Regions from separate parts of the Arthrobacter sp. JSM 101049 genome, predicted to be linked through region 3. Evidence: riboswitches for the same ligand, from Rfam matches in the RefSeq annotation. Region 3 holds a riboswitch; each other region holds the start of a gene.

Region 1 (2,192 bases), on a different contig from region 3:
GCAGGAAGCCCAGGTCGAGCATCTCGTCGGCCTCGTCGAGGACAACGATGCGGATGTTCTTCAGGTTCAGGTGCTTCTGCTTGTGCAGGTCGATCAACCGACCGGGAGTGCCCACGACGATCTCCACGCCGGCAGCCAGCTGCTCGATCTGCGGCTCGTAGGCCCGCCCGCCATAAATCGTGGCGATGCGCGCATTGCGCTTGGTGGCGGCCTTCCTGATGTCCTCGGACACCTGGTTGGCCAGCTCGCGGGTGGGCGCGACGATGAGCGCCTGCGGGGCGCCGGGTGTCGGGAGCTTGTCGTAGTCGGCGTCCCCGGGGCCAATGACGCGTTGCAGGGCCGGGATGCCGAATCCGAACGTCTTGCCCGTGCCGGTCTTGGCCTGGCCGATGATGTCGTGACCGCCGAGGGCCACCGGCAAGGTCATGGCCTGGATCGGGAAGGGGTGGACGATGCCGGCATCGGCCAGGGATTCGACGATGTCGGCCCGGACGCCGAAGTCGGCAAAGGTCTGTTCGGGGATTTCGTGCGGGGCGTCCTCGGTGGCAAGGGTCCCGTCGACCTCGAGCTGTTCGGTGCCGGTGTCATCGGTGAGTTGTTGCTCTGTGTTCAATGAAATCTCATTCGTTTAGGCGCCGGGGTGCGATGTGCTCAACGTCCTCCGGAATCCGGGGGCGGAGTCCACTGCGGCAGCGGCGCGTCCAGCGGAGCCGATCGTGGCTTACGAGCGCGAATGATCGCGCAAAAGGTGCAGGTTCGCTGGGAATTCCTGCCAAGTACATGCGTCTGGTACGACCGGGCATCCTTGTCTACCCTTCCAGTCTAGCGTGCACACGCCCGTTCGCCGCGTGCCACCGGTCGCCGCGTGGCGTGCGTTACGCTGGACCCGAGACCACGGGAGCCCGCGAACGGGCTGAGAGGGTGCTGCCGCAGCCGATGCGGCGGGGCACCGACCGATTGACCTGATCCGGATCATGCCGGCGGAGGGAAGGCAGCAGGCCAATGCACTGTGCAGTCGTGGGAGCCGGGATCATCGGGCTGTCCATTGGATGGGAACTGGCGCGCGCCGGACACCAGGTGAGCCTTATAGACCCGGCTCCGGGGACCGGGGCCACGCACGCCGCCGCCGGGATGCTGGCCGCCATCACCGAATACCACTTCCAGGAGCAGGACCTGCTGCGGCTCTCGGTGCCGGCCGCAGACGCGTGGCCGCGCTGGGCGCGTGCCCTGGAACAGGCGACGGGCCGCCCGACCGGATTCCGTGCCGGAGGAACGCTCGTCGTCGCCGCCGACGGCGCGGACCGGGAGGCGCTCGCGGAGCTGGCTGCGGCCCAGCGTGCCGCGGCGCTGGACATCGGCGAAGTCGGCACGACGGCCGCGCGGCGCCTGGAGCCGCTGCTGGCGCCGCGGCTGGCCGGGGCCTTTTCCGCCCCGGGCGACGGGCAGGCCGACCCACGGCGGACCGCTGCCGCCCTGCTGGCGGCACTGGCCGCCGAGTCCCGGGTCCGATGGGTCAGGCAGGAGGCCACCGCCGTCGTCCCGTCCGATCACGGCTCGGCCGTCGATTGCGGGCGTCCCGGATCGGGGCGGAGGGAAACCGTACCCGCCGACGAGGTCATCCTGGCTACGGGAACCGGCCTGCCAGGTGGCGCAGTCGCCCTGCCCGGCCTTCCGGCGGGACTGCGGCTCGCCGTGCGTCCGGTCCACGGCGATGTGCTGCGGTTGCGGCCGACGCCCGCGTTCCCGCGCCCCGCCGGGGTGACGGTGCGCGCCCTGGTATCGGGCCGCGCCGTCTATGTGCTGCCGCGCAGCGACGGCGAGGTCGTGCTCGGGGCGACCGAACGCGAGGACGGCCACACCGGGGTCAGCGTCGAGGGCACGCACCGGCTGCTGCGCGATGCCCTGCGGATCATGCCCGGCCTGGGGCACTTTGAACTGGCCGAGACGACGGCACGGACCCGACCCGGGACCCCGGACAACCTTCCCCTGCTGGGGCGCATCGGCCCGGGGCTGATCGCCGCGACGGGTTTCCACCGCCATGGCGTGCTGCTCAGCGTGGCAGCGGCCAGCGCCGTCCGGTCGCTGATCGGGCACCGGGGCGACCGACCGCACGACGCCCCCGCACGGCACCCGCCACCGTTGGCCACCCTCGCCCCCGATGCCCTGGCCCCTTTCGACCCCTGGAGGTTCTC
Region 2 (2,192 bases), on a different contig from region 3:
CCGCGCGGGGAGGTCCTTGCAGCGCAGCTGGATGGTCCCGATCCCGGAGGAGACGGCGGCGGCCACGATGTCGGCCAGGGGCCGTCCGGCGGTGCTCGCGGCGTCGGCCACGAGGTAGATCCCGGTTCCCGGTGCCGGCGCCCTCATGCGAGCACCGCCGCGGTGGAGAGCTCCTGGGGGCCGGTGGCGGCCAGGGTGTCCAGGAACCCGACGGCGAAGGAGCCCGGTCCGGTCGCGGTGGCGGCGGCCCGTTCGGCGGCGACCGAGTACAGTGCGTGGGCGGCGATCGTGCCCAGCAGCGCATCGCCGTCGTTCGCGGCGACCATCGCGGCCACCAGGGCACCGAGGGAGCAGCCGCCTCCGGTGACGCGGGTGAGCAGGGGATCGCCGCCGTGCACGCGCACGGTGCGGCCGGCGTCGGTGACGAGGTCGACCGGTCCGGAGACCGCCACGACGGTCGGGCAGGACGCCGCCAGGTGGGTGGCCGAAGGCAGGGCCGCCTCGACGTTGTCCGTGGCGTCGACGCCGCGGCCGCCAGCACCGGAACCGGCCAGGGCGGGGATCTCGGAGGCGTTGCCGCGGACCACGGTGGGGCGTTCGGCCAGCAGCTCGGCGGCGAACTGGGTCCGCACCTCCAAGAAGCCGACCGCTACCGGGTCCAGCACCCAGGGGATGCCTGCCGTGCGGGCACTGCGGGCGGCCTCGAGCATGGCCCGGCGCTGTTCGGCGTGCGGCGTGCCCAGGTTCACGAGCACGGCGGAGGCCACCGGCGCGAACGCGGCAGCTTCCCCGGGGACGTCGACCATGGCCGGGGAGGCCCCGGCGGCCAGCAGGACGTTGGCGGTGAAATTCGTGACGACGGCGTTGGTCAGACACTGGACCAGTGGCGCCGAGGTGCGCAGCTTCTCAATGGCGTGGCCGAGGTCGGCCGGTGTATAGGTGGGCGCATGCACGGGCATGGGCGACATCCCTCCGCTAGTACGAACTAGATCAGGTTCAGACGGGTGTGATCTCAGTCCGCGCCCTCTGCGCGGACACCCCGTGTCGATGACCGCGAGCCTACCGGCCCCCGCGGCCGCAGCCAAGTCCGTGACCTGGTTCACCACCGGCGGGCGCTAAGGTCGTAGCATGGCCACGAAGCGACGCACCCGATCGACCGCCGCGACCGCCGCGACCACCGCGGGGCGCGGCCCGCAGCCCGCAGAGCAACCAGTGGCCGCCTCGCGGCGACTGCGCGACGCCGCCGATTCACGGCTGGCCCACCCGCGCAGATTCCGTGCCGGGCAGCTCAAGGCGCTCGAGCGGCTGCTCCAGGAGAAGGAGGAGGCGCTCTGCGGCGCGCTGGCCGCGGACCTGGGGAAGCCGGCTGCCGAAGCGCGCCTGACCGAGCTGGACCGCGTGAAGGCCGAGATCGACCACGCCCAGCTGCACCTGGGGGACTGGATGGCCGACCGGCACGTGAAGGTGCCCGTGTCGCTGCAACCGGCGGCCGCGCGCATCCAGTCCCGACCCCTGGGCCTGGTGCTGGTCATCGCACCGTGGAACTACCCGGTCCTGCTGCTGCTCGGGCCCCTGGTCGGGGCCCTGGCCGCGGGCAATGCCGTGCTCCTCAAACCCTCCGAACTCGCCCCGGAGACCTCCGCGCTGCTCGCCCGGCTCATCCCCGAATACCTGGACCCCCGGGCCGTCGCCGTGGTCGAAGGGGCGGCCGAGACGACGACGGAGCTGCTGGGCCTGCGCTGGGACCATATCTTCTACACCGGTGGCGAGCGGGTCGGCCGGATCGTCGCCCACGCCGCCGCCGAATCGCTGACACCGGTGACCCTTGAACTCGGGGGGAAGAGCCCCGCCGTCGTCTCCGACGGAAACTTCCCGGCCATTGCCCGCCGGCTCGCCCACGGGAAGTTCATGAATGCCGGGCAGACGTGCGTGGCCCCGGACTACGTGCTGGCCGTCGGCGCGGGCGCGGCCGCCGGGCTGCAGAAGCACCTGCCCCGGGCGATCGCCGCGTTCTACGGCAAGGATCCGTCGTCGAGCCGGGACTACGGGCGCATGGTCAACGACGACCATTTCGTGCGCGTGGCTGGCTACCTCGGAGACGGGCGCCTCGTGTCCGGCGGTTCCATCGATGCCGCCGAGCGGTACATCGAGCCAACGGTCCTGGCCGACGTGGACCCGGGGGCGCCGGTGAT
Region 3 (2,192 bases):
CATCGAGCAACACGAGCCCGGGGCGCATCGCCAGGATCCCGGCCAGGGCCAGGCGCTGTTTCTGGCCGCCGGACAGGGCGGAAGTCGGGTGCTCCACGGGCAGGTCCAGGCCGACGGCATCCAGGCTCGCGGCAACCCGCGGCCAGATCTCCCCGGCGGGAACGCAGAGGTTTTCCGCGCCGAAGGCGACGTCGTCGCCGATCCGGGCTTGCACGACCTGGGTCTCCGGGTCCTGCTGCATGAGCCCGATCCGGCCAGGGGCCCGGCCGGCCGGCTGGCCGTCGATGAGCAGCTCGCCGGCCGAGGCATTGTCCTCGTCGTCCTGCAGCACGCCGGCGAGGGCATGCAGCAGCGTGGATTTCCCGGCCCCGGACGGCCCGACGAGCAGCACCCGCTCACCGGAGGCGATGTCCAGGTCCAGGCCCGAGACCGCCGGGACTTCGCGTCCGGCGTGTTTCCAGGCCCAGCCGCGGGCCCTGACGGTGCAGCCGCGCGGTGCCGGGCCGGCGGCCGCGGCGGGATCCGCTGTCGGTTCCAGGCGGTGGTTCATCGAATCAACCGACGATCCGCTCCTGGGCGGCCTTCCGCGAGGCCAGCGCCGACAGGGCCCCGGTCCGGGACAGTGCACGGGTCAGGGCCCAGCTGCCCAGCCCGGCGATGACCAGTCCGGAGGCCGCCATGCAGCCGACGTAGGCGAACTTCATCGCCGTCGTGTACTCGGGGAACCAGGCGAAGATGAAGGCATCGTTGACCCCGCCGAAGATGCCGGTCAGCAGCCCGGCCAGCAGGGCCACCGGAAGCGACCAGCGGCGGTAAAGGAACACGGCAACGACGACCTCGGCGCCCAGCCCCTGGACCAGGCCGGAGACCCAGACGGTCCAGCCGTATTCGGAGCCCAGCAGCGAGGAGACCACCGCGGCCACCATCTCGCAGAACAGAGCGGCCCCGGGTTTGCGGATGACCAGCGCCCCGAGCACTGCGGGAAAGAGCCACATTCCGGCCAACAGCGCCGACGATGGCGGGAAGGCGAGGAAGAGGAAATCGAGCAGGTGGTGGGTGGTGTTCCAGGCCCAGAAGATGACGCCGGAGGCGACGGCGATGACGGATGCGACGACGATGTCGACGACGCGCCAGCTGCGGCGCGTCGTGGCCGCGGCAGAAAGGGTGCTGCTCATGAGGGTGTCCTCCTTGGTGGTCAAGGAGGGGAGGGCAACGCGGCGGTTCCGCGTGTCCTGAGATTCTCGACTCCCTTCGCCGGTACGAGCCGGAGCAGGTTCGAGGGTCTGCGGCATTCCGCACTCTCAGCGTCCGTGTGCCCGGCCGTTTCCGGTCGGCGACGCTCCCCTGTCGTAGGTGTTTCAGTGGCCCCAGTCTACAGCGCGTTATGCTGGGCGGGTAACCACCTACCGACGGGAGAATCGTTCGTGAACGTACTACTGAAAGTCTTCGGCTCGGTGATGTCGATCGGTGCCGGATTCCTCGGCGGCAAGCTCGTGGACGTGGTCTGGGAAAAGGCGACCGGCGTCAATCCGCCCAAACCGGGGGATGCCGACGCGCAGGCGCAGGCGACCTTGCGCCAGGCGCTGGGATTCGCCGTCGTGTCGGCCGTTGTCGCGGCAGTGATCCAGGTGATGACCAACCGGGGGACGCAGCGGACCATCCGCCACTTCAACAAGACCGTCGACGAGGTCTGAGACCGGCTACCGGCCTTCGTCCAGGCGACGCTGGGCCTCGGAGACCACTTCATTGAGGTCGTCGAGGACCAGCGTTTCCTGTTTGAGGTGCTTGGTCCGGTAGGCCGCCCGACCGACCATGTGGGCCGTCACCGGCGCGGTGAGCAGTTGGAACAACCACGCCAGCAGCAGCACGGGCACTGCGGACCACGCCCTGATCTGCAAGGCGACCGCCATTAGCAGCAGGAAGAGCCCGAGCACCTGCGGCTTGGTGGCCGCGTGCATGCGCGAGAACAGGTCGGGGAAGCGCACCAGGCCGATGCCCGCGGCGACGGACATCAGCGCGCCGCCCACCATGCAGACCGCCGTGATCCAGTCCACGACGGTGTCGGCGGTTCCGCCCTCGACCAGGGCGATGACCATCATGGGTTCCTCCGATCCGTGACGTAGCGGGCGATGGTGACCGAGCCGATGAAGGCCACCAGGCAGCCGACGACGATGAACACGATGTGGTTCAGG

The links. Region 3 has a riboswitch for thiamine pyrophosphate ahead of AB8M85_RS02700 (ECF transporter S component). Riboswitches for the same ligand answer to the same signal wherever they lie in the genome.
Region 1: linked by a shared signal. The riboswitch ahead of thiO (glycine oxidase ThiO) and the one ahead of AB8M85_RS02700 (ECF transporter S component) in region 3 are both predicted to bind thiamine pyrophosphate.
Region 2: linked by a shared signal. The riboswitch ahead of thiM (hydroxyethylthiazole kinase) and the one ahead of AB8M85_RS02700 (ECF transporter S component) in region 3 are both predicted to bind thiamine pyrophosphate.

What each region holds. Positions count from the first base shown of each region.
Region 1 covers NZ_JBGFFC010000002.1:312,781-314,972, reverse strand. Annotated here, with positions in the region: gene AB8M85_RS06545 (DEAD/DEAH box helicase) at 1-613, opposite strand, end outside; TPP riboswitch at 885-1,006, shown strand; gene thiO (glycine oxidase ThiO) at 1,003-2,192, shown strand, end outside.
Region 2 covers NZ_JBGFFC010000006.1:98,123-100,314, forward strand. Annotated here, with positions in the region: gene thiE (thiamine phosphate synthase) at 1-147, opposite strand, end outside; gene thiM (hydroxyethylthiazole kinase) at 144-959, opposite strand; TPP riboswitch at 951-1,052, opposite strand; gene AB8M85_RS14975 (aldehyde dehydrogenase family protein) at 1,129-2,192, shown strand, end outside.
Region 3 covers NZ_JBGFFC010000001.1:573,991-576,182, forward strand. Annotated here, with positions in the region: gene AB8M85_RS02695 (ATP-binding cassette domain-containing protein) at 1-550, opposite strand, end outside; gene AB8M85_RS02700 (ECF transporter S component) at 555-1,175, opposite strand; TPP riboswitch at 1,230-1,356, opposite strand; gene AB8M85_RS02705 (DUF4235 domain-containing protein) at 1,425-1,694, shown strand; gene mnhG (monovalent cation/H(+) antiporter subunit G) at 1,701-2,099, opposite strand; gene AB8M85_RS02715 (monovalent cation/H+ antiporter complex subunit F) at 2,096-2,192, opposite strand, start outside.